4 regions of the Xanthobacter variabilis genome follow, and region 1 is predicted to be linked to each of the others. Evidence: predicted binding sites of a transcription regulator. Region 1 holds the regulator's gene; each other region holds the start of a gene.
What was found. The regulator PhoB, encoded in region 1, activates phosphate uptake and scavenging genes when phosphate is short. The targets are predictions, from matches to a motif close to TGTCATNNANCTGTCAT.
Positions count from the first base shown of each region.

Region 1 (7,701 bases):
GCTCGGCATGTCCGGCGGCCAGCAGCAGCGCCTGTGCATCGCCCGCACCATCGCGGTGCGGCCCGAGGTGATCCTGCTGGACGAGCCCACCTCGGCGCTGGACCCCATTTCCACCTCGAAGATCGAGGACCTCATCGACGAGCTGAAGCGCGACTTCACCATCGTCATCGTGACCCACAACATGCAGCAGGCCGCGCGCTGCGCCGACATCACCGCCTTCTTCTATCTGGGCGAGCTGATCGAGGTGGCGCCTTCGGACGTGATCTTCACGAACCCGAAGGAAATCAAGACGCGTGACTACATCACCGGCCGCTTCGGCTGAGGCCAGGGGAATGGTACAGATGCCCGATCATACCGTCACCTCGTTCGACGTCGAACTCAAGGACATCGGCCGCAAGGTCGTGGAGATGGGAGGCCAGGCGGAGCGCCTGGTCGCCGACGCCGTCACCGCCCTCATCAAGCGCGACATCAGCGTCGCCCAGAAGGTGGTCTCCCTCGACGCCGGCATCGACCAGGTGCAGCGCGACATCGAGGACAAGGCGGTGCTCGTCATCGCCAAGCGCCAGCCGGTGGCCAGCGACCTGCGCGAGATCGTCGCCGCAATCCGCATCGCCAACGACCTGGAGCGCATCGGCGACCTGGCCAAGAACGTGGGCAAGCGCGTCATCGCCATCGAGGGGGAATATCACCCCCAGAAGCTGGTGCGTGGCGTGGAGCACATGTCTGACCTGGTGCTGGAGCAGCTCAAGGAGGTGCTGGACGCCTATGCGGGCCGCAACGAGAGCAAGGCGCTCGACGTGTGGGGCCGCGACGACGCCATCGACACCATGTACACGTCGCTGTTCCGCGAGCTTCTGACGTACATGATGGAAGATCCGCGCAACATCTCCGTGTGCACGCATCTCCTGTTCTGCGCGAAGAATATCGAGCGCATGGGTGACCATGCGACCAATATCGCCGAGGTCGTCTACTACATGGTGACCGGTCAGGTGTTGCCGGAGAGCCGCCCGAAGGCGGACGCCTCCAGCGACACCACCGTGGCCTTTCCTGGCCGCACGGCGTGAGTTTGAGCTCGGCGGCGGGGCCCTGGCTCCGCCGTCGGTCCGGTGTCGCGGGAATGGCGCCCGGCGACCGAATGTTCGACATGGGTGAGAGACTGTGCCGGCGCGTATTCTGATCGTCGAGGATGAGGAGCCGCTCACCCTTCTGCTCCGGTATAATCTGGAGTCGGAGGGCTATGCGGTCGAAAATGTCGGCCGCGGCGATGATGCCGAAACGCGGCTGCGCGAAAGCGTGCCCGATCTCGTCATCCTGGATTGGATGCTGCCGGGCCTGTCTGGCATCGAGCTCTGCCGCCGGCTGCGGACCCGGCCGGAGACGGAGCGTCTGCCGGTCATCATGCTCACCGCCCGTGGCGAGGAAACCGAGCGCGTGCGTGGCCTCGCCACCGGCGCGGACGATTATGTGGTGAAGCCCTTCTCCGTTCCGGAGCTGCTGGCCCGGGTGCGCGCGCTGCTGCGGCGGGCGAAGCCGGAACATGTGGCGACGCTGCTGCGTGCCGGCGACATCGAGCTCGATCGGGAAACCCATCGTGTCCACCGCGCCGGGCGGGAAGTGCATCTGGGCCCCACCGAGTTCCGGCTGCTGGAATTTCTCATGCAGAGCCCCGGCCGGGTGTTCTCGCGTGAGCAGCTTCTGGACGGCGTGTGGGGACAGGATGTCTATATCGACGAGCGGACCGTCGATGTGCATGTGGGGCGGCTGCGCAAGGCGATCAATCGCGGGCGCCAATCCGACCCCATCCGAACCGTGCGCGGAGCTGGCTACTCGTTCAACGAGATGTTTGCCCGCGCCCACTGAGCGCTGCGACACGTCTTCCCTGCTTTGGCAGGGGACGGCGTCAGAGGTGTTTCGCGCGACGAAACGTGCGCGCCGCGCGAGGGTGCGCTTTAAATCATTGATTTAGAGCTGTGTCGCAAGTCCGAGAAACGCTCGGGAGTGTATTCCGCCCGCGAGACTGTATCCGGCGCGTCGAAAGACCAAAATGCGCAAAAGTCCGGAGATGTTGCCGGCTGCGCTGGCGCTTTGATGTGAATGCCGGCGCCTCATGCGGCAACAAACACTGCGCTTTTCACTGGCCGTCAAAAGTGGTGCTGGTGGCCGGCCGCCTCGGCAGGCGCCGCGCTTTGCTGGATTTAGGCCCGGCGAAGTCCGGACGCAGCCAAGCCTTCAAGATCCCGAAACCAGCGGCGCCCGCCCGAAGGGCAGGCGCCGTATGGGAGGCTCACAGATAGGCAAGCCGGCGATCGCGCCGACGATCCTGCACCGGCTGGTAGGCGATGCGGGCGTGATGGGTGCAATAGGGCATGCCCGGATTGCTCTTGGCACCGCAGAAATAGAAGCTGTCGGTGCCTGGCTCTCCCACCGGCCAGCGGCAGGTGCTCTCGGTCAGGTTCATGATGGTGCAGCGCTGGCCCATGGGGACGACGTTGCTGTTGGTTTCAGGCGCCGGCGCGGGGGCGGGTGCCTCCTCCGGCATGTCGTCGATATCTGCCGCAAGGGCCGTGTTGCCCTGGGTGATCGGGCGCTGGGGCCGGGGCTGCTCGCGCTGGCCCTCGGGCCGCGCCGCCGGGCGCTGCGGGCGCACCGCCGGCGTCGCCGTCTTGGCGCGGCCGGACAGGCCGAGGCGATGCACCTTGCCGATCACGGCATTGCGCGTGATGTCACCCAGCTCATTGGCAATCTGGCTCGCGGAGAGGCCTTCGCTCCAGAGCTTCTTCAAGAGTTCGACGCGCTCGTCATTCCAGCTCATCGCTCTTCTCCATCTGCCGCATCTTCTCGGCGCCGGATATGCGGCACCGTATTTCCGCCGTGGCGGCAGCACCGCCATGCTGCCAGAGACGACTCGGACTCCCTCCTCGGCCCCACATGCGCTCCGCATGCAGAAGGTTAACAACCTATGGGTCCCAGGAAGCTCAGTCGCACGAGATCTCGTAGGCGACGGTCAGCACGCTACAATATGCCCTGCGCGAGCGACAGAGTCGGTTAACGTTCTGACGCCGTTTTCCCCAGTTCCTTGGCGTCCGCCCGCCGCTGCGCGCCGTGAGCGCCTGCCCGGCGGAAGATGCGTGGAGAAATGTTGACCTCGCGCGCGCGATCATTAGTATTCACGGGTGTCGGGCCGCTCCCCCGCTGGGGCGGCCCTTTTTAATTCTCGCTTGTCCGGGGCCTGCGCCGCGAAGGCGATGGCGGTTCTTCTGGTCCGTCATTGCGGCGCTTCCACGGCTCAAGCGCGCGTTCGCTCCATCTTCCGGAGCATTCACCGGCTGATCTCCCGCGCGAAAAGTGCATTCGCGTTGGATTTTGGCTCACAACCAGCAACGGAGACGTCGTCTTTGGCCGGTAATGTTGCCGGATCAAGGCTCGTTCTCAGGAGGATCACGTGATCACCGCCGTTCTGCCGACCTATGCGCGCATCGACCTCGATTTCGAACGGGGAGAGGGCTGCTGGCTCGTCACGACGGACGGGCGACGTTTTCTCGATTTTACCGCCGGCATCGCGGTGAACGTGCTGGGCCACGCCCATCCCTATCTGGTCGAGGCATTGGCCGGGCAGGCGAAGAAGCTCTGGCACACCTCGAACCTGTTCCGCATTCCCGGCGGCGAGAAGCTGGCTTCGCGCCTTTCCGCCGCGACCTTCGCGGACACCATGTTCTTCACCAATTCGGGTGCGGAAGCGCTGGAGTGCGCCATTAAGATGGCGCGCAAATACCAGTTCGCGAACGGCGATCCGGAGAAGAACCGGATCATCACCTTCCAGGGCGCGTTCCATGGCCGCACCCTGGCGACCATCGCCGCGGGCGGCAACGCCAAGTATCTGGAAGGTTTCGAGCCGGCTCTGCCGGGCTTCGATCAGGTGCCGTTCGGGGACCTCGATGCCGTGCGCGCGGCCGTGACCCCCTATACCGGTGCCGTGCTGCTGGAACCGGTGCAGGGCGAGGGCGGCGTGCGCGTTCCGCCCGAAGGCTTCCTGAAGGGCCTGCGCGCCTTGTGCGATGAAAAGGGCCTGCTGCTGGTCCTCGATGAGGTGCAGTGCGGCGTGGGCCGCACCGGCAAGCTCTTCGCCCATGAGTGGGAAGGCATCACGCCGGACATCATGGCGGTGGCGAAGGGCATCGGCGGCGGCTTCCCCATGGGTGCGTGCCTGGCCACCGAGGCGGCCGCCAAGGGCATGACGCTGGGCACCCACGGGTCCACCTATGGCGGCAACCCGCTCGCCATGGCGGTGGGCAATGCGGTGCTCGATCTTGTTCTGGCCGAAGGGTTCTTCGACCATGTGAACACCATCTCCGCCCGGCTCAAGGAGAAGCTGGGGCAGTTGGTGGCGCGTCATCCGCGCGTGCTCGCGGAGGTGCGTGGCAAGGGGCTGCTCCTGGGCGTGAAGGCCCAGGTGCCGGCCGGCGATCTGGTGGTGGCGCTGCGGGAAGAGGGACTTCTGGCCCCCGGCGCCTCCGACAATGTGGTGCGGCTCCTGCCGCCTCTCATCGTTTCGGCGGAAGAGGCGGACCTGGCAGTGGAAAAGATCGAGGCCGCATGTGTGCGGCTGGAGCAGGCTCTCGCGCCCGCTCCGGCCAAGGGGGCAGCGGAATGACGGAGAACGGTGTGCGCCATTTCCTCGATTTGTCGGAAATCCCGGCGGACGAGCTGCGCAAGGTGCTGGAATTGTCCAAGGACCTGAAGGCCAAGCGCAAGGCGGGGGCGGAAGATCGTCCCCTCGTCGGCAAGTCGCTGGCCATGGTGTTCGACAAGCCCTCCACCCGCACCCGCGTCTCGTTCGACCTGGCCATGCGCCAGCTCGGCGGCGAGACCATCATGCTCACCGGCCACGAGATGCAGCTCGGGCGTGGCGAGACCATCGCCGACACGGCGCGTGTGCTCTCCCGCTTCGTGGACGCCATCATGATCCGGATCCTGGATCATGATGACCTCATGGAGCTGGCCGATTATGCCACCGTGCCGGTCATCAATGGCCTCACGCGCATTTCCCATCCCTGCCAGGTGATGGCGGACGTGATGACCTTCGAGGAGCATCGCGGCTCCATCCAGGGCAGCCAGGTGGCCTGGACCGGTGACGCCAACAATGTGCTGGCGTCCTGGGTCCACGCGGCCGAGCGCTTCGACTTCACCATGAAGGTGGCGACGCCGAAGGAGCTGGGCCCGCGCCAGGCGCTGAAGGACTTCGTGAAGCGCACCAAGGCCAAGGTCACCTTCATGCGTGACCCGGAAGAGGCGGTGGAGGGCGCGGATTGCGTGCTCACCGACACCTGGGTTTCCATGGGCGATAAGGAGGCTGAGCGCCGCCACAATCTGCTGAAGCCATACCAGGTCAATGGCTCGCTGATGGCTCGCGCCCACAAGGACGCCATCTTCATGCACTGCCTGCCCGCTCATCGCGGGGAGGAGGTGACCAGCGAGGTGATGGACGGCCCGCAGTCCGTGGTGTTCGACGAGGCGGAAAATCGCCTGCACGCCCAGAAGGGCATTCTGGCCTGGTGCTTCCACACCGCCGGATGATGCCTTCGGCGGCCCGGTGGCCGGCCGTCGGGCGCCCGTGATAGGGTGCGCGCGGCCGGTATCGAAGCCGTCGGTCTTCGACAAGGCTCGCCGGGCTCCCCGGCTTGCCGGCTCCTTGCGTCGATGCAGCCTTCGTGCGACCCGGTATCGCGTATCGCTGGAAGACGCCGAACCACGATGAGGAGGAGCGCATGAGTTCCGAGCGCTCGCGCAGCGCCCGCCAGGAGGCGCAGGATGACATCGTCACCGCCTTTCAGGTGGATGCGCTGGACCTGCGCGGCCGTGCCGTGCGGCTGGGCTCCACCCTTGATGCGCTGCTGGTGCACCACGATTACCCCGCCGCGGTGAAGCGCGTGGTGGGTGAGGCGGTGGCGCTGGCGGTGCTGCTGGGCTCGTCCCTGAAGTTCGAGGGCCGCTTCATCCTCCAGACCCAGACCGACGGCCCGGTGGACATGGTGGTGGCCGACTTCGTCAGCCCCGATAAGATCCGCGCCTACGCCCGCTACGACAAGGATGCCCTGGCCGAGGCGGAAAAGCGCAACGACACCTCTCCGGCTGCCCTTCTGGGGCGCGGCCATCTGGCCATGACCATCGATCAGGGCATCTCCGCCAACCGCTATCAGGGCGTGGTGGCGCTGGACGGCGAGGGGCTGGAGGCGGCGGCCCACGAATATTTCCGGCAGTCGGAGCAGATCCCCACGCAGGTGCGCCTGGCCGTGGGCGAGGAGTTGCGCCCCGGCGGCCAGGCCTCGTCCTGGCGGGCGGGCGGGCTCCTGGCTCAGTTCCTGCCCGACGATGCCTCGCGCGCCCGCATGGCCGACATGCCGCCCGGTGACGCGCCCGAGGGCACTGCGCCACACACCCTCGACGAGGACGACGCCTGGGTCGAGGCGCGCTCGCTGATGGGGACCTTGGAGGACGTGGAGCTGCTCGATAAGGAGCTCTCCACCGAGCGTCTGCTCTACCGTCTGTTCCACGAGCGCGGGGTGCGGGTGTTCGAGCCCCTGGCCATCGGCGCCCATTGCTCCTGCTCGCGCGAGCGCGTGGCCGGGGTGCTCGCCTCCTTCACCGATGAGGAGCGGCGCGGCATGGTGCAGGATGATGGCCGGGTCACCGTGACCTGCGAATTCTGCGGCCGCACCTATGGCTTTGCCGCCGAAGAGGTCTTGGGCGAAGCTGATTCTTGAGCGCGGCGGCATTTCGCGCGAGGCTGGCGGGGTCCATTCGGGCCCGCTCGAACGCCCGCGCCCGATGCTGCAAAAAGGAATCCGCTCGTGCCCGAGATCATCTGCTATTTCAGCCCGCAATCCGGCTATGCCTATCTGGGGCACGCGCGGCTGAGGGACATCGCGCGGACGGCGGGCGCCAGCATCCTCTGGCGGCCGGTGGACATTTTGAAGGTGTTCGCGGCCGGCGGCTCGACCGCACCGGCCAAGCAGTCACCCCAGCGCAACGCCTATCGCAAGCTGGATATCGTGCGCTGGGCCAAGCGCGCCGCCATTCCCATCAACACCGAGCCCGCCTTCTGGCCCACGGATACGCTGCCGGCGTGCCGCTTCATCGCCGCGGCGCAGAAGGCCGGCATGGATCCGGCGGATTTCATCGGCGCCTGCCTGTCGGCCGTGTGGGCGCGTGACATGCAGATCTCCGAACGCGACAATCTCATCGCCTTGGCTCAAGAAGTCGGGCTCGACGGGCCCCGGCTCGCGACCTTGTCCGATACGGTGGAAGCGGCGGAGCAGGTGGAGCGCAACACTGCCGCCGCCATCGAGGCCGGCGTGTTCGGCTCGCCGTCCTATGTGGTGGATGGCGAGCTTTATTTCGGCCAGGACCGGCTCGACTTCGTGGCGCAAAAGGTGGCGGAGCTGAAGGCGGCGGGGGTGCCCTAGAGCCGCCCCGCCGGGGGCGCCGCGCGGCGGCTTTAGAGGCTCGCGAAGCGGCGGAAGTTCTTCACCACCTCTTCATAGACCGGCCGCTTGAACGGGATGACGAGATCGGTGATCTGGTCGAGATCCTCCCAGCGCCAGTCCATGAATTCCGGCTTGTGGATGCCGCCACCGGGGGTGGAGATGTTGATTTCCCCATCGACACCCGTGAAGCGCAGCGCAAACCACTTCTGTGTCTGCC
Region 1 is NZ_CM195533.1:494,490-502,190, reverse strand. It holds gene pstB (phosphate ABC transporter ATP-binding protein PstB) at 1-322, shown strand, start outside; gene phoU (phosphate signaling complex protein PhoU) at 342-1,064, shown strand; gene phoB (phosphate regulon transcriptional regulator PhoB) at 1,159-1,860, shown strand; gene V5F26_RS02215 (GcrA family cell cycle regulator) at 2,285-2,812, opposite strand; gene V5F26_RS02210 (aspartate aminotransferase family protein) at 3,443-4,651, shown strand; gene argF (ornithine carbamoyltransferase) at 4,648-5,574, shown strand; gene V5F26_RS02200 (Hsp33 family molecular chaperone) at 5,766-6,761, shown strand; gene V5F26_RS02195 (2-hydroxychromene-2-carboxylate isomerase) at 6,849-7,463, shown strand; gene V5F26_RS02190 (RNA pyrophosphohydrolase) at 7,496-7,701, opposite strand, start outside.

Region 2 (7,154 bases), 490 kb from region 1:
AACGGCACCACATAGGCATAGCCCAGCACCTGCCCGTCCATGGTGGCGACGAGGTGGGGCAGGCGGCGGTTCTTGAAGTTCTTGCGGCGCTCGCGCAGATCGTCCGGCTCCGGCGCGCCATCGTCGGCCACGCCTTCTTCCACGCCCCGGCGGATGTGGCGGCGGTAGATGGCCAGCATGGCATCAATGTCGCCGTCCTGCGAGGGACGGATGACGATGGCGCCCGTCTTCAAATTGTCCTGCTCCATGACCAAACCTTGAGGCTGTCTTCCCTGACATCATCGGCCACGATCTGCGGCCGATGCGTGGTTTCCTTGCTACCCTGCGTCCTCGCGAGCGCTATTGCGCCACCACATAGGTGTGGAGGGTGACGCGGCCGGCGGCGTCGGTCTCGCGATAGACCCCCTGGATCTCCACCTCGAAGCCGGGGAAGGTGTTGAAGCAGGCTTCGAACATCTTGAGATAGTCGATCATGGGCTTGGCCCGCTCCGTCAGCCTCTCGCCGGGCACGATGGTGGCGATGCCCGGCGGATAGACCACGAACGGCGTGGTGGCCACGCGGCCGAAAATGTCGCCGATGGGCAGATAGTCCACATCATTGCGCACCAGGCAGCGGGCGGCATCGTGGGGCGACATGGCGATTTCCGGCAGGTGCTCGGCCCGGAACTGCATGGCCTGGAGCGCGCTCACATTGGCCTCGCGGAAGAAGCGGTGCATCTGGGTGCACAGATCCTTCAGCCGCACGCCGGCATAGCGGGTGGCGCGGCGGCGGAAGAATTCCGGGATCGCCTCTTCCAGCGGCGCGTTGTCGTCATACAGCTTCTTGAACGCGACAAGCCCCGAGATGAGCGTGCCGGCCTTGGAGGCCTCCACGCCGGGCGTGAGCAGGAACAGCAGCGAATTGAGGTCGTTCTTCTCCGCCACGATGCGGTTCTCGCGCAGATATTGCGCGACCACCGGAGCGGGAATGCCCTGCTCCGTATAGCCGCCGGTGGCGGGGTCGAAGCCGGGGGTGAGCAGGGTCAGCTTGTTGGGATCGGTGATGGCAAATCCCGGCTCCAGGTCCGGAAAGCCGTGCCAGGAGGCGCCCGGCTTCAGTTCCCAGAAGGACGGGTCGGTGGCCAGCAGGTCGGTGGAGACGCTCTCCCACGGCACCTCATGCACGCCACCGGGGCGCGCGGCATCGGGGATCTGAACCCGGTCGGGCACGAACGGCTCGAAGAACCAATGGCGCTCGCGGCGCTGCTCCTTCTCCTCGAACTCGCGCTTCACCGCGCGGATCTTCTTGCGCAACTCGATGCCCAGGCGAATGGTGTCGTCCCACAAGACTTCGCCCGAGCGGCCCTTCATCATCTGCGCGCCCACGTCCAGGGAGGCGAACAGGGGGTAGAAGGGCGAGGTGGAAGCGTGCTGCATGAAGCTTTCATTGAAGCGCCGGTGCTCCACCCGCCGCTTCTGGCCGGTAATGTGCCGGTCCTTCATGTGGATCTGCGAGGCCTGGGAGAAGCTCGCGAGCTGCTTGTGGGTGGACTGGGTGGCGATGATGCCGGGGCTGTCGGGCCCCAGATCCTTCAGCCCCATGGCGAAGCGCCCCGCATAGAGCGGGTGGAACTTCATGAAGCCGGCCCAGGCCTCGTCGAACATGATGTAATCGCACAAATGGCCGATCTTCTTCAGGATCATCTCGGCATTGTGGATGGTGCCGTCATAGGTGCACTGCTCCACCACCGCCACGCGGAACGGGCGCGGCTTCTTCCACGCTTCCGGGTCCTTCACCAGAGGATGGGTGCGGATGCGCTCGCGCAGCGCCTCTTCGTCGAGGGCCGAGAAGTCGATGGGGCCGATGAGGCCGTGAGCGTTGCGGCGGGTCGGCAGATAGACCGGGATGCCACCCGAGATCATCAGCGCGCCGTGGTGGGCGGCCTTGTGATTGTTGCGGTCGAACAAGACGAGGTCGCCATCGGTGACGAGGGCGGAAAGGGCCACCTTGTTGGAGGTGGAGGTGCCGTTCAACACGAAATAGGTCTTCTCCGCGCCGAAGATCTTGGCCGCTTCCTTCTGCGCCGCCAAGGCCGGCCCCTCATGGGTGAGCAGGTCGCCGAGGTCGAGCACGGAATTGTCGAGATCGTCGCGGAACACCGCTTCGCCCAGATGCTCCATGAACACCCGGCCGATGGGGCTGCGGGAATAGAAGACGCCGCCATTGTGCCCGGGGCAGGTCCACAATTGGTTGCCTTCCTGGGCATAGTCCACCAGGGCGCCAAAGAACGGCGTCTTCAGCGTCTCGGCGTATTTTTTCAGCCGGCTGATGAGGTTCTTGGCGATGAAGGCGGGGGTTTCTTCCGAGAGGAAGACATAGCCGTCGATGAAATCCAGAACCTCGACGGGAACATCTTCCAGCCGCTTGCGCCGGATGAGCAGGAGGATGGGGAAATCGAGGCCGCGCCGGCGCATCAGGTTGATGAGGGCGGCGGTCTTGCCCTCAAGGCCCTTCTTGCCCCAGTCCACCATCATGCAGCCAATGGCGGCGTCGGTCTGCACGGCGATCTCGGCGTCTTCCAGATTGCGCGCGCGCACCACCTCGAAGCCGGAGCGCTCGATCTCCGCGACGATCTGATTATAGCGGGCGCCCTCCAGGTCCTCCGCATCGAAGGCAGGGGTGGCGAACAGGAACGTGAAGCGTCTGAAATAATCCATGGGGCACCCGCGCTGATCCGGCCGCAGATGTCCTTGTCTTCGATGACAGGACCACGACAGCAGCCGGTAATCCGGCGCGCGATGCTAGGGGCATCTTTGGGGCGGGCGAAAGGCGGGGGCGGGTGACGCAGGGGCGGCTTATGGCCGGGTGGCTGCCGTACGCAGAATGCGCGGCGGGCCCTTTCCAGCGCCCGCCGCGCCGATGACGCATTCCCTCTCCCGCGTGCGGGGGAGGGTGAGGGAGGGGCCTGCGCCGGCTGGATCATGCCGAAAGGTGGGATCTGAAAGGGCAAAAAGGGCACCCGATGGGGTGCCCTTTTCCGTTGCCGTGGTTCTTCCTCCCACGTTTCTGCCCCCTCCCCAACCCTCCCCAGCAAGCGGGAGAGGGAGCAAGAGGGCGGGGCAGGGCGCCGGTCACGCCAGGAGGTCGTAGCGATCGGCGTTCATCACCTTGGTCCAGGCGGCGATGAAGTCGGTCACGAACTTCTCCTTGTTGTCGTCCTGGGCATAGACCTCGGCATAAGCGCGCAGGATGGCGTTGGAGCCGAAGACGAGGTCGATACGGCTGGCGGTCCACTTCACCGCGTCGCTCTTGCGATCGCGGATCTCGTAGAGGCCGTTGCCGGTGGACTTCCAGGTGTTGCCCATGTCCGTGAGGTTCACGAAGAAGTCCGTCGTCAGGGCGCCCTCGCGGTCGGTGAACACGCCGTGCTTGCTGCCGCCGTAATTGGCGCCCAGCACACGCAGGCCGCCCACCAGAACCGTCATTTCCACGGCGGTGAGGCCCATGAGCTGGGTGCGGTCCAGCATCAGCTCCTCGGGGCTGACGATGTAGTCCTTCTTCAGCCAGTTGCGGAAGCCGTCATGGATGGGCTCCAGCACGCCGAAAGAGTCCGCGTCGGTCATGGCGTCGGTGGCATCACCCCGGCCGGGGGTGAAGGGCACCGCGACGTCGAAGCCCGCCGCCTTGGCCGCCTGCTCCACGCCGACATTGCCGGCCAGCACGATCACGTCGGCGATGCTTGCCCCGCTCTTGGCCGCGATGGGCTCCAGCACTGCCAGCACTCGGGCGAGGCGCTCGGGCTCGTTGCCCTCCCAGTCCTTCTGCGGGGCGAGGCGCAGACGCGCGCCATTGGCGCCGCCCCGCATGTCCGAGCCGCGGAAGGTGCGGGCGCTGTCCCAGGCGGTGGCGATCATCTCGGCGCCCGAAAGGCCGCTCGCCGCGATGGCCGCCTTTACCGCGCCGAGGTCGTAGTCGGTGCGGCCGGCGGGCACCGGATCCTGCCAGATCAGGTCCTCCTTCGGCACGTCCGGGCCGATATAGCGGGCCTTGGGGCCCATGTCGCGATGGGTCAGCTTGAACCAGGCGCGGGCGAAGGTGTCCTTGAAATATTCGGGGTCCGCCATGAATTTCCGGCAGATGGCGTTGTAGATGGGGTCCATCTTCATGGCCATGTCGGCGTCGGTCATCATGGGGTTGTGACGCTTGGTAGGGTCGCTGGCATCAAGGGGCTTGTCCTCCTCCTTGATGTCGATGGGCTCCCACTGGGAAGCGCCGGCCGGGCTCTTGCGCACCTCCCATTCATGGTTGAACAGCATCTCGAAGAAGCCCATGTCGAACGTGGTCGGGTGCGTGGTCCACGCCCCTTCCAGGCCCGAGGTCACTGCGCGGCTGGCGAGGCCCTGCTGGTCGGGATTGGCCCAGCCGAGGCCCTGCATGTCCACGTCGGCGGCTTCAGGTGCGGCGCCGAGCTTCTGCGCATCGCCATTGCCGTGGGTCTTGCCCACGGTGTGGCCGCCGGCGGTGAGGGCGGCGGTTTCCTCGTCATTCATGGCCATGCGGGCGAAGGTCTCGCGCACCTGGGCGGCGGTCTTCAGCGGGTCCGGGTGGCCGTTCACGCCCTCCGGGTTCACATAGATGAGGCCCATCTGCACGGCCGCCAGCGGATTCTCCATGGTGGCGGGATCATCCACATTGCCATAGCGGTTCTCGCTGGGGGCGAGCCATTCCTTCTCCGCGCCCCAATAGGTGTCCTTCTCCGGACCCCAGATGTCCGCGCGGCCGAAGCCGAAGCCGAACGTCTTCAGGCCCATGGTCTCATAGGCGATGGTGCCGGCCAGCGCGATCAGATCGGCCCAGCTCACCTTGTTGCCGTACTTCTTCTTGATGGGCCACAGCAGGCGGCGGGCCTTGTCGAGGCTCACATTGTCCGGCCAGGAGTTCAGGGGGGCGAAGCGCTGGTTGCCGGTGCCGGCGCCGCCGCGCCCGTCCGCCACGCGATAGGAGCCGGCCGCGTGCCACGACATGCGGATCATGAGGCCACCATAATGGCCCCAGTCCGCCGGCCACCAGGTCTGGCTGTCGGTCATCAGCGCGCGCATATCGGCCTTCAGCGCCGCGAAGTCGAGGGTCTTGACGGCTTCGCGATAGTCGAAGGCCTTCCCCATGGGGTCGGTCTTGGTGTCATGCTGGGAGAGGATGTCCAGGTTCAGCGCCTTGGGCCACCAGTCCATGTTGGATTCGCCCACTTCCGTGATGGCGCCATGCATCACGGGGCATTTGCCGGTCGGCTTCATCTCGTTCATGCCCATTACCTCCGAAGTGCTTCCTGGTTCTCGACGACCGACGCACGCGCCGGTGATCGCATCTCCACGGGGAACAGGTCCGCCGCGGCAAAACGGTTCCATCACCGCGCGGCTTCCGTCTTTCCATAACGAATAACCGCCCTATTTCATAAACAAAATTTGTATTTTCTAATGAATGCGATATGATAATCTTATGACTGAAATCTCCATGAAGCAGCTTCGCTATTTCGAGGCCCTGGCCCGCCATGGCCATTTCGGTCGCGCGGCGGAGGCGTGCGCGGTGTCGCAGCCGGCTTTGTCCATGCAGGTGAAGGAGCTGGAGGAGAGCCTGCGCGCGCCGCTGGTGGAGCGCGGCGCGCGGCAGATCCGCCTTACCCCCCTCGGAGAGGAGCTGGCGCGGCGGGCGCGGGACATTCTCCAGGCGGTGGACGAGCTGGATGAGCTGGCGCGCTCATCGCAGAACCTGCTTTCCGGCCGCCTGCGCATGGGCGTCATACCCACGGTCGCGCCCTATCTGCTGCCGGCGGTGATCACGCGCGCGGCCGAACGCTTCGCGGAGCTGGAGCTGCTGCCGCGCGAGACGATGACGCAGAAGCTGGTGGCAGACCTTGTGGAAGGGCGGCTCGACACCGCGATCGTGGCCCTGCCGGTCTCCGAACCTGCCTTGGAGGAGCGGGCGCTGTTCGATGAGGAGTTCGTGCTGGTGCGCCCGGCGCGGGACCGGGCCAAGGCGCTGCCGACCCTGCAGGCCCTGCGCGAGATGCGCCTGCTTCTGCTGGAGGAGGGGCACTGCTTTCGCGAACAGGCGCTCTCCTTTTGCCAGATGCCGTCGCACCCCCCGCGCGATCTCATCGAGGGCAGCTCGCTGACGACTTTGGTGCAGATGGTGGGGGCCGGCCTGGGCGTCACCCTGATCCCGCAAATGGCGGTGCCTCTGGAGACACGCTGCGCCACGGTGTGCGTCGCCCGCCTGCCGGAGCCGCGGCCCTCGCGAACCATCGGGATGATCTGGCGCCGCACCAGCCCGCTATCGGCGCAGTTGGACCAGGTGGCGCAATTGGTGCGCGAGGCCGGCCTTGCCGCCGTCACCGCCGGCCTGGACGGTGCGTAAATGGCCTTTCGGGGTTTGTCGACTATCCCCCGCGCGGTAGATCTTGAGCGCGGGCTTTCAGGGGCTGGCCAGTTCTCCAGCCGCGAGCGCAAGTCGCCGAACGTGGCGTCTCAAAGCAAATTACCTCCAGCGTTCATTTTTTTTCCGGCGCCTGGAGCCGGGGTGCGCGAACCTGTTTCCCCCCCCGGAGCCTCTGGTGCGAGCGGGCCGAACTCTATGCCGGTGGTGGTCTGCAACGCCACCGTCGCCGCCAGGGTGAAGGTCGCTCGAAGGCTCTCCCGATCGGCATCCTCGTTCGTTCGGCTTGGTTGAAGGGCGGAACCAGGACGATGGCCCTCGCTCCCCGTAAGGATGGCCGCCACGGTGCCGATGAACACGGCAGAGCCGTGCGCGAACACCGCGCGCGGCGGGCGGAGCCCGCGGCTTCCGGCAGCCCCTGGGGCGCGGGTGGGCGCGCGTCGCGGTGCAGTGCGTCCCGTGTTCCGGCTCCCGCCTTGAGAGCGATGCCCGGCGGCGGGATTGTGGGTGAAGACGCGTGTCGCGACACCCCGGTTGATGTTCATTTGAATGTCGCAGAACTGACGCCTTAGCTTCAATGAGGCCGGATACGGTCCTGCCAATGTTCGATTGAACATTGCGATGGACGGGAATGAACATCACTTCGCGGCAGCAGGACATTGTGGAGCTGGCCCGCCAGGGCGGCTTCCTGAGCATCGAGCAGCTTTCCGAGCATTTCAGCGTGACCCCGCAGACCATCCGG
Region 2 is NZ_CM195533.1:109-7,262, reverse strand. It holds gene V5F26_RS00025 (GNAT family N-acetyltransferase) at 1-248, opposite strand, end outside; gene V5F26_RS00020 (Orn/Lys/Arg family decarboxylase) at 340-2,697, opposite strand; gene katG (catalase/peroxidase HPI) at 3,112-5,283, opposite strand; gene V5F26_RS00010 (LysR substrate-binding domain-containing protein) at 5,477-6,394, shown strand.
Region 2: V5F26_RS00020 (Orn/Lys/Arg family decarboxylase) is a predicted target of PhoB. The motif match lies at 2,740-2,756, and genes of this name have one in related genera.

Region 3 (7,701 bases), 560 kb from region 1:
CTTGGAGCTTTGCGCCTGCAGCAGGAAGGAGGAGAAGTCCGCATTGTTGAGCGGCACCTTCACGGAACCCACCACCTTGCCGCCATTGTCCACCACCACCTTGGAGGTGTCGCGCTCCAGCGCGTGGCCAAAGGCATAATCGGCGGTGAGGAAGAACCAGGTGTCGCCACCGGTCTTCACGATCGCCTTGCCGGTGCCGTTCGCGAGCGCCCAGGTGTCATAGGTCCAATGCACGGTATTGGGCGTGCAGGCCTTGCCGGTGAGGTCGGAGGTGGCGGCGCCGGAATTGATGAAGACCTTGTTCTTCTCCTGCGTCACGCCGGAAGCCGCGAGGGCCACGCCGGAATTGGGCGTGTCGAGGATCACGTCCACGCCTTCCGTATCGTACCACTTGCGGGCGATGGAGGTGCCCACGTCGGCCTTGTTCTGGTGGTCGGCGGCGATCACCTCCACCTTCAGGCCCTTGGCGGCGGCACCGAAGTCTTCCACCGCCTTCTTGGCGGCCCAAACCGAGCCGGGCCCGCCGAGATCGGCATAAAGGCCGGACTGATCGTTGAGCACGCCGATCTTCACGGGAACGGGGTCTGCAGCCTGGGCCACGCCGATGCCGACGAGGCTCGTGGCCGCCAGCAGAATGGCAGCAAATCGCATGATGTCTCCTCCGTGCCGGACTTTCGCCGGCTTTATATTTGTCAGGAACACAAGTGCACCGGGCGCAGTGATCGAATCACACGCCCAGGAATGCTTCGAGACGCGCCGCGTTTTCCGCGATCTTGTCATTCTCCACCATGTCCACCACGCGACCATGCTCGACCACATAGTGGCGGTCGGCGACGGTGGAGGCGAAGTGGAAGTTCTGCTCCACCAGCAGCACCGTGAAGCCCTTTTTCTTCAGGTCGCGGATGATCTGGCCGATATGCTGCACGATGACGGGGGCCAGGCCCTCGCTCGGCTCATCCAGCAGCAGCAGCTTGGCGCCCGTGCGCAGGATGCGGGCGATGGCCAGCATCTGCTGCTCGCCGCCGGAAAGCTTGGTGCCCTGGCTGTTGCGGCGCTCCTCGAGGCGCGGGAACAGTTCGTGGATCTCGTCCACTGTGAGCCCGCCCGGCAGCACCACCGGCGGCAGCAGGAGGTTCTCGCGCACCGAGAGGGACGCGAAGATGCCGCGCTCCTCCGGGCAGATGGCAATGCCGAGGCGGGCGATCTTGTTGGGCGCGAGGCCCACCGTCTCCGTGCCTTCATAGCGGATGGAGCCGGCACGCTTGCGCAAGAGGCCCATGATGGCCCGCATGGTGGTGGTCTTGCCGGCGCCATTGCGGCCGAGCAGGGTCACCACCTCGCCGGGATGCACGTCGAAGGTCATGCCGTGCAGCACATGGCTCTCGCCATAATGGCCGTGCAGGTCCTTCACCTGAAGCAGGGGCGCGTTGGTCTCGGCCATGTCAGTGCGCTCCATGCCCGGTGCCCATATAGGCCTCGACGACCTGCGGGTTCTTGGAAACCTCGGCATAGGGCCCCTCGGTGAGGATCTCGCCGCGCGCCAGCACGGTGATCATGTCCGAGAGGTCCGCCACCACCGAGAGATTGTGCTCCACCATGAGGATGGTGCGGTTGGCCGAGACCCGCTTGATGAGCTCGGCCGTGCGGGCGATATCCTCCCGGCCCATGCCGGAAGTGGGCTCGTCCAGCAGCAGCATCTCAGGGTCCAGCGCGAGCGTGGTGGCGATTTCCAGGGCGCGCTTGCGGCCATAGGGCAGCTCCACCGCGAGATGGTCGCGATAGGAGGTCAGGTCCACGTCCTCCAGCAGCTCCAGCGCACGATCGTTCAACTCGTTGAGCGTCGCGTCGGACTGCCAGAAGCGGAACGAATTGCCCAAGGGCCGCTGCAGCGCGATGCGCACATTCTCCAACACCGTGAGATGCGGGAAAGTGGCTGAGATCTGGAACGAACGCACCATGCCCTGCCGCGCCACGTCGGCCGGCGGCGTACGCGTGATATCGCGGCCGTTGAGGCGGATGGTTCCGCGGGTCGGCTCCAGAAACTTGGTGATGAGATTGAAGCAGGTGGTCTTGCCCGCTCCATTCGGCCCGATGAGGGCGTGAATGGTGTGGCGGCGGATCTTGAGGTTCACGTTCTTGACGGCCGCGAACCCCTTGAACTCCTTCGTGAGACCTGATGCTTCAACGATGTAGGGCACGTCTGCGACGGTGTCCATGATCGGTGGGCGCCCTCGTGTTGAGGCCATGGGGGCGCATGCGCGCACGCTGTGCGCACCCTTCTGGCGGTTTCCTCCGGATCGGCACCTTGAGCGGTGCGCTTTATCGTGCGGCGCACCCTAGCACGCGATGCGCCGGATGCGTCAACCGGTCCTCCCAGCGAACATTCGTCCGCCGAGAGGCCAAGTCCTTCATACCACAATGCGGAATAGAACGAGCGTACGCTCGGAAAAATTTTTGTGATGCCCACATGGTTGAGGGCATCCACGCCGTGCACCGATGCCCTGGCGGGCCCGTTGCACCGGCGTGCGAGCCGTTATTGCGCCAGGGCGCGCGCGTCCCCGTGATAGGATTCGTTCGGCCTCATGTCGGTGGCGGAGGCCAGGCGATTCGTCATGTTGAAGAAACCGGTGACGGCGCCGATATCCCAGATGTCCCGCTCCGTGAAACCGATGTTCCGCAGAGTGGCACGATCAGCCTCTTCCACCTCATGGGGCCGCTCGGTGAGCTTCACGGCGAAATCGAGCATGGCGCGCTGGCGCGGATCGAGCCGGGCGGCGCGATAGTTCATCACCAATTGCTCGCCCAGCACCGGATCGCCCGACAGCTGGCGCACCGCTGCGCCGTGGGCGGTGAGGCAGTAATAGCAGCGATTCACGCTGGAAACGGCAACGGCGATCATCTCCCGCTCCAGCTTGGACAGACCGGAGGGAGCCAGCATCAGATCGTTGTACATGGCGGAAAAAGCGGAAAGCTTCGCCAGGTCGAAGGCATAGGCCTGCAAGACATTGGGCACGAAGCCGATCTTGGTCCGGCACTTCTCGAAATACGCCTCATTCGCCGCGTCCAGCTCCGCCATGGGCAGGTCGAGCGCGATGGCGGGCGTGTCGTCCCGCTTGCGCGTCACCACCGCGGCAGCCTTGGCCGGGGCGGAAGCCGCGTTCGGCGTGGCGGGCGCCCGCTTCGCAGGCGTGCTGGTTTTTTCGGCGGCGGCGCTTTTCGCTCTTGAACGGGCGGCCGCGGTCTTCACTGTGGGGGGCATTGGCGTTTCCTCGTCATCTTGGCGTCGTGGCTCGGGCCGAACGTTCCCTACCGGGAACCGACGGTTCCAGGCGGAACCGGGCCGGTGCGGGCGAGGGCGTCCATTCGGGGGAGTGGCCATGACTGTTCAAGGCGTTCAGACTGCCGAAACCGATCATGACGTGCAAGGACGCATCGACGCGATCCGCGCCATCCTCTCGGCAACCGCGCCCGAGGTGCCGGAGTTGTTCGCCCGCACCTTCCTCGGCGCCATCGCGCCGGAAGACCTCGCGCCCCTCGATCCGGCCCTGGCCGCCGGGCTGATCCGCGACGCCTGGACCCACCTCATCACCCGCCCGCGCGGCGTTGCCGACGTGCGCGTGTTCGATGCCGGCACGGGCGCCGCGGCCGTGACCGTGATCGAGGCCATCAATGACGACATGGCCTTCCTGTTCGATTCCGTCGCCGGCGAGCTCGCTGATCGGAAGCTTCAACTGAAGCTTGCAGCCCACCCGATCTTCCATGTGGTGCGCGACCGCGACGGCAAGGCCTCGGGCCTCGCCGAGCATTCGGACCGGGAGGCGGAGGACAATCGCGAAAGCCTCATCCACCTGCACGTGGCCACCATCGACGCCGCCGAACAGGCGCGCCTCAAGGCCGGCATCGAGGCGACGCTGGGCGATGTCCACGCCATCAATGCCGATTTCCAGGCCATGCGCAGGCAGGCGAAAAGCCTGGCCAAGAGCCTGCGCAAGGACAAGACGCCGTATTCCGAAAAGGACAGGCTGGAGGCCGCCGACGTCATCTCCTGGCTCACCGAGGACAATTTCACCTTCCTCGGGGTGCGCACCTACACGCTGGATGGCAAAGGCGGACTGGAGATGGACCCTGGCTCCGGCCTCGGCGTGCTGCGCGACCCCACGGTGCGCGCGCTGCGCCTGGGCGACACGCCGGTGGTGACCTCGCCGGAGATCCGCTCCTTCCTGGAAGGGCCGCTGCCTCTGGTCTTCTCCAAGGCCAGCCTGCGCTCGCGCGTGCACCGGCGCAATGTCATGGACTATGTGGGCATCAAGACCCACGACGAGAAAGGCCGGCTCACCGGCGTCGTCCATCTCGTGGGGCTCTTGACCTCGGCCGCCTACACCCATTCGGTACGGGAAATCCCCTATCTGCGGCTGAAGGCCGATGCGGTCGTGCGCGGCTCCGGCCTGGAGCCGGAGAGCCACTCCGCCCGTGCGCTGGAAACGGTGCTCGAGACCTACCCGCGCGACGACTTCTTCCAGATCGAGATCGCCACCCTCGCCACCCACGCCCGCGAGATCCTCTCCCTTTATGACCGGCCGCGCGTGCGGGTGCTGCCGCGCCTGGATCGCTTCGGCCGCTTCGCCTCGGTGCTGGTCTACGTGCCGCGCGAGCGCTTCGATGCGGAGGTGCGCGAGCAGGTGGGCACGATCCTGGAAGGCGCCTTCGGCGGCGCCATCTCCGCTTTCACCGAAAGCTTCCTGGCCGCCGTGCCGCTCACCCGCGTGCATTACACGGTGGACCGCTCGGGCGGCCCGACGCCACAGCTGGAGCTGCCGGCGCTGGAGCGCGCCGTTTCGGCCGCCACCCAGTCCTGGGCCGATCGCCTGTGCGCCGCCATTACGGCTGACCCCGTCCTGGCTGGCACCAATGGCGCCCTGCTGCGACACCGCTACGGCCCGGCCTTCGATGCCGGCTACCAGGCCGCCTATGACGTGACCACCGCCCTCGCCGACATCGAGCGCGTCGAGCGCCTGTCGCCGGAGCGCCCGGTCGCCATCGACTTCTACCGGCGCCCCAATGATGCGGCCACGCGCATCTCCCTGCGCCTGCTCTCATACGGGGCGCCGCTGCCGCTGTCGCTGCGCGTGCCCATGCTGGAAAACATGGGCCTCAAGGCCATCAACGAGCGCACCTACCGCATCGAGCCCCAGGACGGCGACAGCATCGCCAGCGAGGAGGAAGCCGAGGGCACGCCCAGCATGGAACGCTGCTGGCTCCACGACATGTCGCTGGAGCGGGCCGATGGCGGCGCCATCTCCATCACCGGGGCGGACGAACGCCTCGAGGACTGCCTCAACGCGGTGCTGCGCGGAGCCGCCGAGAATGACGGCTTCAACGCCTTGGTGCTCGATGCCGGTCTCTCCTGGCGCGAGGCCGCTTTGGTGCGCACGCTGGCACGCTACCTGCGCCAGGCCGGCCTTCCCTTCAGCCTTGATTATCTGTGGCGCACGCTGGCCAAGCATGAGGCCATCGCCCGTGACATCGTGGCCCTGTTCCGCACCCGCTTCGATCCCGCCCCGGCGCTGACGCCCGAGGCCCGCGCCGGCCGCGAGGGCTCCCTGCGCGAGGCGCTGGCCGGCGCGCTGACCCAGGTATCGAGCCTGGACGAGGATCGCATCATCCGGCGCATCATCAATCTGGTCGATGCGACCGTGCGCACGACCTATTACCAGGCCGACGAGGAGGGCCGCCCGCGCGAGGCGATCGCCCTCAAACTGGAGAGCGCGAAGGTGGAGGGGCTTCCCCTGCCCCGGCCGCTCTACGAGGTCTTCGTCTGCGCGCCGCGCGTGGAGGGCGTGCATCTGCGCTTCGGCAAGGTGGCGCGCGGCGGCCTGCGCTGGTCCGACCGGCCGCAGGACTTCCGCACCGAGATCCTCGGCCTGGTGAAGGCGCAGCAGGTGAAGAATGCGGTGATCGTGCCAGTGGGGGCGAAAGGCGGCTTCGTGCCCCGGCGCCTGCCCGCCGGCGGCAGCCGCGAGGCCATTTTCGCGGAAGGCACCGCCGCCTACGAGCTGTTCGTCTCCAGCCTGCTCGACCTCACCGACAACCTGAAGGGCGGCGTGGTGATCCACCCCGCCGACACCGTGCGCCTCGACGGCGACGACCCCTATCTCGTGGTGGCCGCGGACAAGGGCACCGCCACCTTCTCCGACACCGCCAACGCCATTTCCGCCCGCCACGGCTTCTGGCTGGACGACGCGTTCGCCTCCGGCGGCTCGGTGGGCTACGACCACAAGGCCATGGGCATCACCGCGCGCGGCGCCTGGGAGGCGGTGAAGCGGCATTTCCGCGAGATGGACATCGACATTCAGACCACGCCGGTGACGGTGGCGGGCGTGGGTGACATGTCCGGCGACGTGTTCGGCAATGGCATGCTCTTGTCATCCGCCATCAAGCTGGTGGCCGCCTTCGACCATCGCCACATTTTCCTCGACCCCGACCCCGACCCGGAACGCGCCCATGCCGAGCGCCGGCGCCTGTTCGACCTGCCGCGCTCCTCCTGGGCCGACTATGACGCGCGCCTCATCTCCCCCGGCGGCGGCGTGTTTCCGCGCTCGGCCAAGAGCATCGAGCTTTCGGACGAAGTGCAGGCGCTGCTGCGGTTCCCCAAGACCCACGCCACCCCGGCGGAGCTCATCAACGCCATTCTGAAGTCGTCCGTGGACCTTCTGTTTTTCGGCGGCATCGGCACCTATGTGCGCGCCTCCGCCGAGACCGACGCCGATGCCGGCGACCGCGCCAATGATGCCGTGCGCGTCACCGGCGCCGAGCTCAACGCCAAGGTCATCGGCGAGGGCGCGAACCTGGGCATGACCCAGCGCTCCCGCATCGAGGCGGCACGGCGCGGCATTCGCCTCAACACCGATGCCATCGACAATTCGGCGGGCGTGAACACCTCCGACGTGGAGGTGAACATCAAGATCGCCCTGGCCCACCCGCTGGAGGCCCGGGCGCTCACCCGCGACAGCCGCGCCAGCCTGCTGAAGGAGATGACCGACGAAGTGGCGCGCCTGGTTCTGCGCAACAATTATGCCCAGACCCTGGCCCTTTCCCTGGCCCAGCGCAGCGGCGCCGACAACCTCGCCTTCCAGCAGCGGCTCATGCAGATGCTCGAGGCGCGCGGCGAGCTGGACCGGGCGGTGGAATTCCTGCCCTCCGACGCAGAGATCGCCGACCGGCGCTCGCGCGGGGACGTGCTCACCCGGCCTGAGCTGGCGGTGCTGCTGGCCTATGCCAAGCTCACCCTCAATGCCGACCTTGTCGCCTCCAGCGTGCCGGACGACCCCTATCTTGCCCGCGAGCTGGTCACCTACTTCCCGCCGGAGGTGGAGGCGCGCTTCCCCGAGGCCATTGCCGCTCATCCGCTGAAGCGGGAGATCATCGCCACCGGACTTTCCAACGCCATCGTGAACCTATGCGGCCCGTCCGCCCTCGCCCGCATCGCGGACCAGACCGGGGCCGATGCCGCCGCCATTACCCGCGCCTTCGCCGTGGTGCGCGACAGCTATGGGCTACCCGAGCTCATGGCGGAGATCGATGCGCTCGACACCAAGGTGAAGGGAATGACCCAGCTCGGCCTCTATGCCGCGCTTGAAGAGCTGGCGCTCAGCCGCATCATCTGGTTCCTCGGCAATGTCTCGTTCGCCGAGGGCATTGCGG
Region 3 is NZ_CM195533.1:4,511,330-4,519,030, forward strand. It holds gene V5F26_RS19515 (ABC transporter substrate-binding protein) at 1-651, opposite strand, end outside; gene V5F26_RS19520 (ABC transporter ATP-binding protein) at 728-1,441, opposite strand; gene V5F26_RS19525 (ABC transporter ATP-binding protein) at 1,443-2,216, opposite strand; gene V5F26_RS19530 (peroxidase-related enzyme) at 2,534-3,076, opposite strand; gene V5F26_RS19535 (NAD-glutamate dehydrogenase) at 3,378-7,701, shown strand, end outside.
Region 3: V5F26_RS19535 (NAD-glutamate dehydrogenase) is a predicted target of PhoB. The motif match lies at 3,271-3,287, and genes of this name have one in related genera.

Region 4 (7,701 bases), 1.5 Mb from region 1:
CACTTTGGTCAGCGTCTTCGACACGACGCCGGCGGCCGTGAAGCTGACCCTGACGGTGTTCTTCCTGGGCTTCGCCTTCTCCCAGCTGGCCTGCGGGCCCCTGTCCGATGCCTTCGGTCGGCGGCCGGTGGCGCTGGGTTTCTTCAGCGTCTACATGCTGGGCGCGCTGGTGGCCACCTGGGCACCCAGCATGGGCTGGCTCATCCTCGGCCGCGGCCTGCAGGGCGTGGGGTGCGCGGCGGGCATCGCCATCTCGCGCGCCATCGTCCGTGATCAATATACGGGCCAGACCTCGGCGCGAATCATGAACCTTATCGGCACCATGCTGGCCATCGGGCCGGCGGTGTCGCCCACCCTCGGCGGCCTCATCCTGGGCACCGCCGGATGGCACATGATCTTTGTCGCCATGGCCATCTATGGCGTGGTGCTGCTGGCGCTGCTCTCCTTTTTCGTGCCCGAGACCAATCGCGGGCGGGACCCGTCCTTGGCGTCGCCCGTTGGTATCCTCAAGAGCTATGCTCGCCTGCTGTCCGACCGCGTCTTCATGCGGGCGAGCCTGGTACTGGGGGGTGGGCTAGGGGCCATCTACACCTTCGCCGCGCTGCTGCCCTTCGTGCTGATCCAGCAGGTGGGGCTCACGCCCACCCAGTTTGGCCTCGCCATGCTGGCGCAGACCGGCTCCTACATGTTCGGCACCCTGATCGCGGGGCGGCTGTTGAAGACCATGAGCGCGTCCGCCCTCATTCCCATTGGCCTGGTGCTGGTGACGGCGGGGGCGTGCGGCCTGGGCATCGGCCTCAGGGTCCTGGAGCCTTCGACCCTCACGGTGATGGGGCCCATCGGGCTGTGGGCGTGCGGGGTGGCCATGGTGCTGCCCGGCTGCACCACGGCGGCGCTCGCCGGCTTTCCCGCCATCGCCGGCGCCGCCTCTGCGCTGATGGGCTTCATGCAGATCGGCGGCGGCTTCCTGGGCACGGCGGTGGCGGTGCTGTTTCCCTCGCCGCTGGCGGCGCTCACCACCTTGATGCCGGCCATGGCGCTGGTGGCCATTTGCGGCCATGTGCTGCTGCGTCCATCCCGCTCCGCAGGAGCAGAGGCGCCGGTGGCCACGACCGCCGTGGACGCCACCGATCTCGAACTCGCGGCCGATCCCCTTGGCGTCGTCGGCGCGGCCGGGGAAGAGATCGAGACCGAAACCTGCGTCCGGCAGAATTAGTCCATTCTCGCTCCCGGTCGATCTTCAGCGTTGACCGTTCTCCCACCGTCATGGTCAATCTGCGTTGGGCCGCCCAACGGCCCGGGCTGAGGGGGAGATACGTATGAAGTTCGCAGGACTTGTCCTGGCGGCGCTGATGGCGCTGCCGGCGGCGTCGGCCCATGCGCAGACGGTGAGCTATGCCGAGGCCGCCGGCCTGCTGGCCAAGCATTGTGGCGAAGACATCATGCGCCACTGCCGTGGGCTCAATCTGGGCAACGGCGCCATTTATCAGTGCCTCGTGACGCATCAGGCGAATCTGTCGCCGGCCTGCGCCGCCAACCATGAATCCATCCGCCAGATGACTGAGGCTCGCGCCGAGGCCCAAAAGGCCGTCTACAAGGCGTGCGATCGCGACCGCGCGGAGTTCTGCTCCGGCGTGGTGCCCGGCGACGGCAATCTCGTGTCCTGCCTCCTGGAGGCCTCCAAGGTGGTGAGCCAGACCTGCACCACCGCCCTCACCAATGCGGGTTATCGCTGATGCGCGCCGCTAAGAAGCAGGAGACGGGCTCCATGATCGCCTCGCGTATCACCCTCGCGCTCAGCGCCCTGTGCGCCGGGGCGGTGTTCGCCCTCGGCGCCAGCGCGCCGGCCGCGGCCCAGGCCTTCACCCCCAATTCCGAGATCGTTCAGGGCCTCACCGCCTCGGTGGATGACGTGCCCGGCGTGTCGGTGGAAGCGCTGCGCGATCTCGCCAAGGCCCACATGCAGTATCAGGGCCCGCCCGAGAGCCGCCCGCCGCTGGCGCTGCAGCTCGACAAGCTGGCCCAGATCAATGTGGAGATCGAGTTCGATCTGAACTCGGCGATGGTGAAGCCGTCGTCCTACCAGACCCTCGGCTCCATCGCGGACGCGATGCACAACCCCGTGCTGCTCGGCTACAAGTTCCTGGTGGTCGGCAATACGGATGCCACCGGCACCCGCGAATACAATATGAAGCTGAGCCAGGAGCGGGCGGACGCCATCGCCCAGGCGCTCACCACCACCTTCCGTGTGGATCCGCGCCGCATTCAGGCCGTGGGGCTCGGTGAGGAGGCGCTGCAGGATGCCAAGCATCCCGATGCCGCCATCAACCGCCGGGTGCAGATCTTCAATATCGGTCGCGCCGGTCCGCTGCCGCAACAGTGACGACATCTTCCGGCCGGTGTCCATGCTCCGGCCGGAGCCTTCATGATCGAAGTTCCGCGGGTCGAAGTTGTCGCGGCGGCAAATGCGCGCCGGCGGGTGCAGGACCTGCCCCCGCCGCGCGAGCCATCCGGTTGCGGATGCCAACGGAAGGGGCTTCCGTCGGCCATGCCGGGGACGCACACCCCCCGGATGCGCGACCGCCGATACCTTTCGGCCCCCGCTTTCGCGCTGCCGACCTCAGTTCGCGCCCGAAACGGAATGTCGAATGCCCAGTTCCCTGAACTCGGCTTTACGTGTCAGTTTTTCTTGTCAGTTTTTCTTGGGGGCCTTCGCCGCCGGCTTGGAGGCCGGTTTAGCCGGGGCCTTGGGGCTTTTCGCAGCGGCCGCGGGCTTCGCGGCCACAGTCTTCGCGGTCACAGTCTTCGCGGCGGCCGCCTTCTCAGTGGTGGGCTTAGCGGCCACCGTCTCGGTCACCGCAGGCTTTGCGACCGCAGGCTTTGTGACCGCAGGCTTGGCGACCGCAGGGTTGGCGGGCGTCGTCTTCGCGGGCGCGGTCTTCCCAGTGGCGGGCTTCGGCGCCGCGGCGGTCTTGGGACCTGCCGACTTGGTGGCCGCGCTTTTTGTGGCGGCGCTCTTGGTCGCGGCGGTTTTGGGGGCTGGCTTCTTCGCGGTGGATGCCTTCTCCGCAGGCACCTTCTCCGCAGGGGCCGCCACGGCGGGCATTGCGGGGGCGGGTTCCGCGGGGGTCTTGGGTTCCGCCGCCTTCGCCGAGGTCGCCTTCGCGGCCGGCTTGCCTGCAGTGGCCTTGGTGACGGTAGCTTTGGTCGCGGTGGCTTTCGCGGCCTTGGGTGCCGGCTTCGCGGTGCTGGATGCGCTCTCGGAGGGCGAAACGTCGGCCGGCTTGGCCGCCGCGCTGGTCTTGCTGACCTTGGTCGCGGCCTTGGCCACCGGCTTCGCGGCCGGCTTTACCGCAGCCGGCTTGGCAGGGGCGGCTTTAGCGGGCGCGGTTTTGGCGGGAGCGGGCTCAGCAGCAGCAGGCGCGGCAGAAACAGCTACGGCAGTCTTGGCGGCTTCGGCCTTGGCGGGGGCGGCGGCCTTGGGGGCGGGCGCCTTCGCTGCGGTGGCCTTCACCGTGGACGGCTTCGCCGCCTTGGTGGCGGGGGCCTTGGCTGCCGCCGTGGGTACCGCCGTGGGTACCGTCTTGGGCTCGGCCTTCGGCTTATCGGCGGCCTGGGTCAGGCAGGACGCAGCCAATTTCTTGATCTCGTCGTGAGTAATGCTGCCGGGATCCTTGAGCGCCTTTGCGGCGATCTTGCTCACCGCGGCGCTGGTGACTTCTGTCTTCGCCATTGTCGCCTCCACATCTGGCAGCCGGCGAAGAGTTCGCGAATCAGGGTGTCCGCCAGCATCCCATTGATCTCGTGGAACAACTTCCGAATGGTTAACGCAAGATCAATGTGAAATCCGCGGCGCTCGCGGGGCGACGTACTGTTCTTCGAATTCTTCGGATAGTTTTTGCCGATCAAGACTTTGGCTGTGAACGCCAGGGGCTCGCGGCAGCAAAAATCTCTTCGCGCTGATGGCCAGGGGACGGCCGTTGTCATGTCCGCGTCGAGGGACGCGCCTAGTTTCCCGCCCGAGCCGAATCGCCGCCGGAGCAAGTGGGGCGGAAAGTGTGGCGGCAAATACGGGGGCAGGTGCGGGGCGACCCCGTGACAGGAGTGGGCCTCATGATCACGCGTCCGTCCATCCTCTTCGTGTGCCGGGACAATGCCGGCCTCAGCCTCATGGCAGAGGCGCTGACGATGCACCTTTATGCGCGGGTGCGGGCCTTCAGCGCGGCGACCGCCATGGCCGGCCCGGTGGATCCGGTTGCGCTCGAATGCCTGGAACGGGAGGGCATCGCCACTGATGGCCTGTCCGCCAAGCCGGCGGAGCTGTTCGCTCTTTCGGGCGCGCCGCGGGTGGATTTGGCCGTAGCGCTGGTGGAGGACGCCCATCGCGCCGCCCGCCGCCTGCCTTGGATGCACCTGCTGCGCCTGCGCGGATGGGGGTTCGAGGACATCACCCGCGTGCCGGATCTCAAGGAGCGGGCGCGCGGATATCGCCGGCTGCTGCCGGAGCTGAGGGCCGCCATCACCGCGCTGGTGGAGCAGGATTTCGCCCCCGCCGCGGCCTGACGCGGCTCAGCTCCTCTCCACCAGAGTGGCGCGGAGCTCGGCGAGGGTGCGGCGCTGCCGGCCGTCGGCATCGTGATTGGCGGGGTCGAGCCAGGCCTCGAATGCGGCCTTCGCGCGCGGCCATTCCCCATCCAGCAGCGCGAACCAGGCGGTATCCCGGTTGCGCCCCTTGATGATCATGTGCTGACGGAACACGCCTTCGAAGGAAAAGCCCAGCCGCTCGGCCGCCCGCCGCGAGCCGGCGTTGAGCGCGTTGCACTTCCACTCATAGCGGCGGAAACCCAGGGTTTCGAAGGCGTGGCGCGCCATCAGGTACATCGCCTCGGTGCCGCCCGGGCGGCGTTGCAGGGCGGGCGTGAACAGGATGTTGCCCACCTCCACCACCCGGTGCTTCGGCTCCACCCGCATGTAGCAGGCATGGCCCACGGCCCGGCCGCTCCCGGTCTCCTCGATGGCGAGCAACAGGGGATCGGCCTTGGTGGCGGCCTCCGCATAGTGAAGGGTGAAGGCGTAGAGGTCGGCGAACGGGCCGGCGCTCATATAGGCCCAGAGCGACTCTTTCTGCGCGCCGTGGGAGAGGGCGAAGAGATCCGGCCCATGGCGCGCCACGTCGAACGGAACGATACGCACGAAGCGCCCCTCCAGGGTCACCGGCACGGGCGGGCGGGCCGGCGGGCCTTCCACCGGCGCGCCAAGGACAATGCCGGCTTCGGGCGCCGGGGCGGTCTCGTTGTCGGGGCTCGGGGTGTTCACGCTGGGCTCACCTTCGGATAAGCGGACCATGCCGCCGGCAGCCCCATGGGAGCCGCGCGAGGGCTGGATAGGGGCGGGTGGCCCTCGCCACGATGGAACAATGGGCCCGGCTTCGGACGAGGCCCCCGCGCGCTGACCTTTCAGATACGCCGTGGCACGGGGGCGTGTCACCTGGCGCGAGACCCGACGCGACATTTGGGGCGCGGCGTGGCGCGGGACTTGGCGCGGGACTTGGCGCGCGATTTGGGGTGGGGCCTGCGCCGACACTTCGGGTGACAGGCCTGGGTGCCACGTCGGGCCCCGCGCGAGGCGCGAGTTGGGATCAGCCAACCTTCAGCGCATCCCTTGAGGCTTCCGCCCTTGATATTCCTCACCTTGGGGCTCCCTCTGCCGCTCGCGGGGGAGGGGCAGAGCGTTGGGGATGTCGGCCGGGCCGCCCCGCAAAGGGCAACGCCACGGACAGCACGCCATTATGCCTTGGACGCCAATCCTTGGCGCCCGCGAGGCGCTCCGATCCTCTCCGTCAGCCGCAACAGGGTGGGCGGGCGCGCGCCTCTGGCCAACGTCTGTTTCCGGAATGCGATGGATCCTGGGGCGAGGCTTGCGCTGGCAGTTGCCCCGGCCACTGGGCGGACACTTGCGCTGATTTTTGGGCTGACCGTTTGCCTGACATTTGGCCAGCAAGCGCTGCTCGCCTTCACACGCCGCAGGTGGTCTGGCCCCTCCGCAGGTCGTTCGCCCCGCCGGGCGTGCGGCCCCGTCGCCCGCCAGCGTTCCGCGTCACCGGTGCGGCCGGCCTCAAGGCCGCGCGTGAGAGCCAAGCGGGGTTTGCGCATGGTCGAGTTCGGTATATCGAGGGGAAGCGCAGGTGCCCCATGCCGTTTCCTTTCTCCGCCCGTCGTCCCGTTCCGTCCGCCGCCTCCGAAGGGGGCGCGCGCCTGCATGGGGTGGAGGTGACGCGCGGCACCCGGGTGGTGTTCTCCGGCCTCACGCTCTCGCTGATGGAGCGGCGTATCGGCCTCATCGGCGACAATGGCTCGGGCAAGAGCACCCTGCTGCGGCTGCTGAACGGGCTCATGCTGCCCGATGCCGGCACCGTGGAGGTGGCGGGGCTGGAGACGCGGCGCCATCGCCGGCGGCTGCCCGCCCATGTGGGCTTCGTGTTCCAGAACGTCGATCATCAGATCATCTTCCCCACGGTGCGGGAGGAGATCGCCTTCGGCCCGCTGGAGCAGGGGGCCTCGAAGGCGGGCGCCGAGGCCATCGCCGAGCGGCTGCTGGCCGAACATGGCTGCGCCGGCTGGGGCGACCGGGCGGTGGACGAGCTTTCCGAGGGCCAGAAGCAGCTGGTGTGCATTCTCTCCGCGCTGGCGGCGGGGCCGCGCGTGCTGTTGCTCGACGAGCCCTTTTCCGCGCTCGACCTGCCGACCCGCCTGGCTTTGTCCGAGCGCATCGCCGGCCTCAACCAGCAGGTGATCATGGCGAGCCATGATTTCAGCCTGTTCGCCGGCTTCGACCGGGTGCTGTGGCTGCACGCCGGCGAGGTGGCGGCCGATGGCGACCCGGGCGAGGTGATCGCCCTTTACGAGGCCCATGCCCACGCCCGTGCCCGCGGACGCGGCCACCCGGCCGGGGGTGTCGCATGATCGGCGGCTATCTCGCCGGCCACAGCCTTTTGCATCGCCTGCCGGCGGGGGGGAAGCTGATCGGCCTTGCGGCGCTCTCGGTGCTGCTGGTGCCGGTGGGCGACCCGTTCGTGCTGGTGCTGGCCCTGGCGGTGGTGGTGATCGTTTATGCCAGCTTCGGGCGGCCGGGCGTGGCGCGGCTCTTCCAGTGGCGCCCGCTGCTGCCGGTGCTGCTGATGATCGGCGCGCTGCAGCTCTGGGCGGCCTCGTTCGAGGTGGCGGCGGCCAGCATCCTGCGCATCCTGCTGATGGTGCTGCTGGCGGATCTCGTCACCCTCTCCACCCGCCTTCAGGACATGATGGACGCGCTGATGGTGGTGCTGCGCCCGTTCGAGCGGCTGGGCCTGGACGCCCGGCGGCTGTCGCTGGCGGTGGCGCTGGTGCTGCGCTTCGTTCCGGTGCTGGTGGCGGGCTGGCATGGCCGCGCCGAGGCCTGGCGTGCCCGCAGCGGCCGGCGGCCGGGCCTGGCCCTGGTGGGGGCCTTCTTCGCGGGCGTGCTGAAAAACGCGGATCAGGTGGCCGAAGCGCTGGAGGCGCGTGGCTTCGCGGCCGACCAGACGCCGCCGGCCGGTGAGGGGAGAGGGTGAGTGGACACACGGATGTTGGTTCGCACGGCGCTCATGGCTGCGCTCATCGGCGCGCTCGGGCTGGTGCCGCCCATCTTTCTTCCGGTCCTGCCCGGAGTGCCGATCAGCACGCA
Region 4 is NZ_CM195533.1:1,968,038-1,975,738, forward strand. It holds gene V5F26_RS08565 (multidrug effflux MFS transporter) at 1-1,216, shown strand, start outside; gene V5F26_RS08570 (cysteine rich repeat-containing protein) at 1,320-1,736, shown strand; gene V5F26_RS08575 (OmpA family protein) at 1,769-2,383, shown strand; gene V5F26_RS08580 (hypothetical protein) at 2,693-3,733, opposite strand; gene V5F26_RS08585 (arsenate-mycothiol transferase ArsC) at 4,114-4,563, shown strand; gene V5F26_RS08590 (GNAT family N-acetyltransferase) at 4,570-5,316, opposite strand; gene V5F26_RS08595 (energy-coupling factor ABC transporter ATP-binding protein) at 6,192-6,962, shown strand; gene V5F26_RS08600 (energy-coupling factor transporter transmembrane component T family protein) at 6,959-7,588, shown strand; gene V5F26_RS08605 (biotin transporter BioY) at 7,601-7,701, shown strand, end outside.
Region 4: V5F26_RS08585 (arsenate-mycothiol transferase ArsC) is a predicted target of PhoB. The motif match lies at 3,982-3,998, and genes of this name have one in related genera.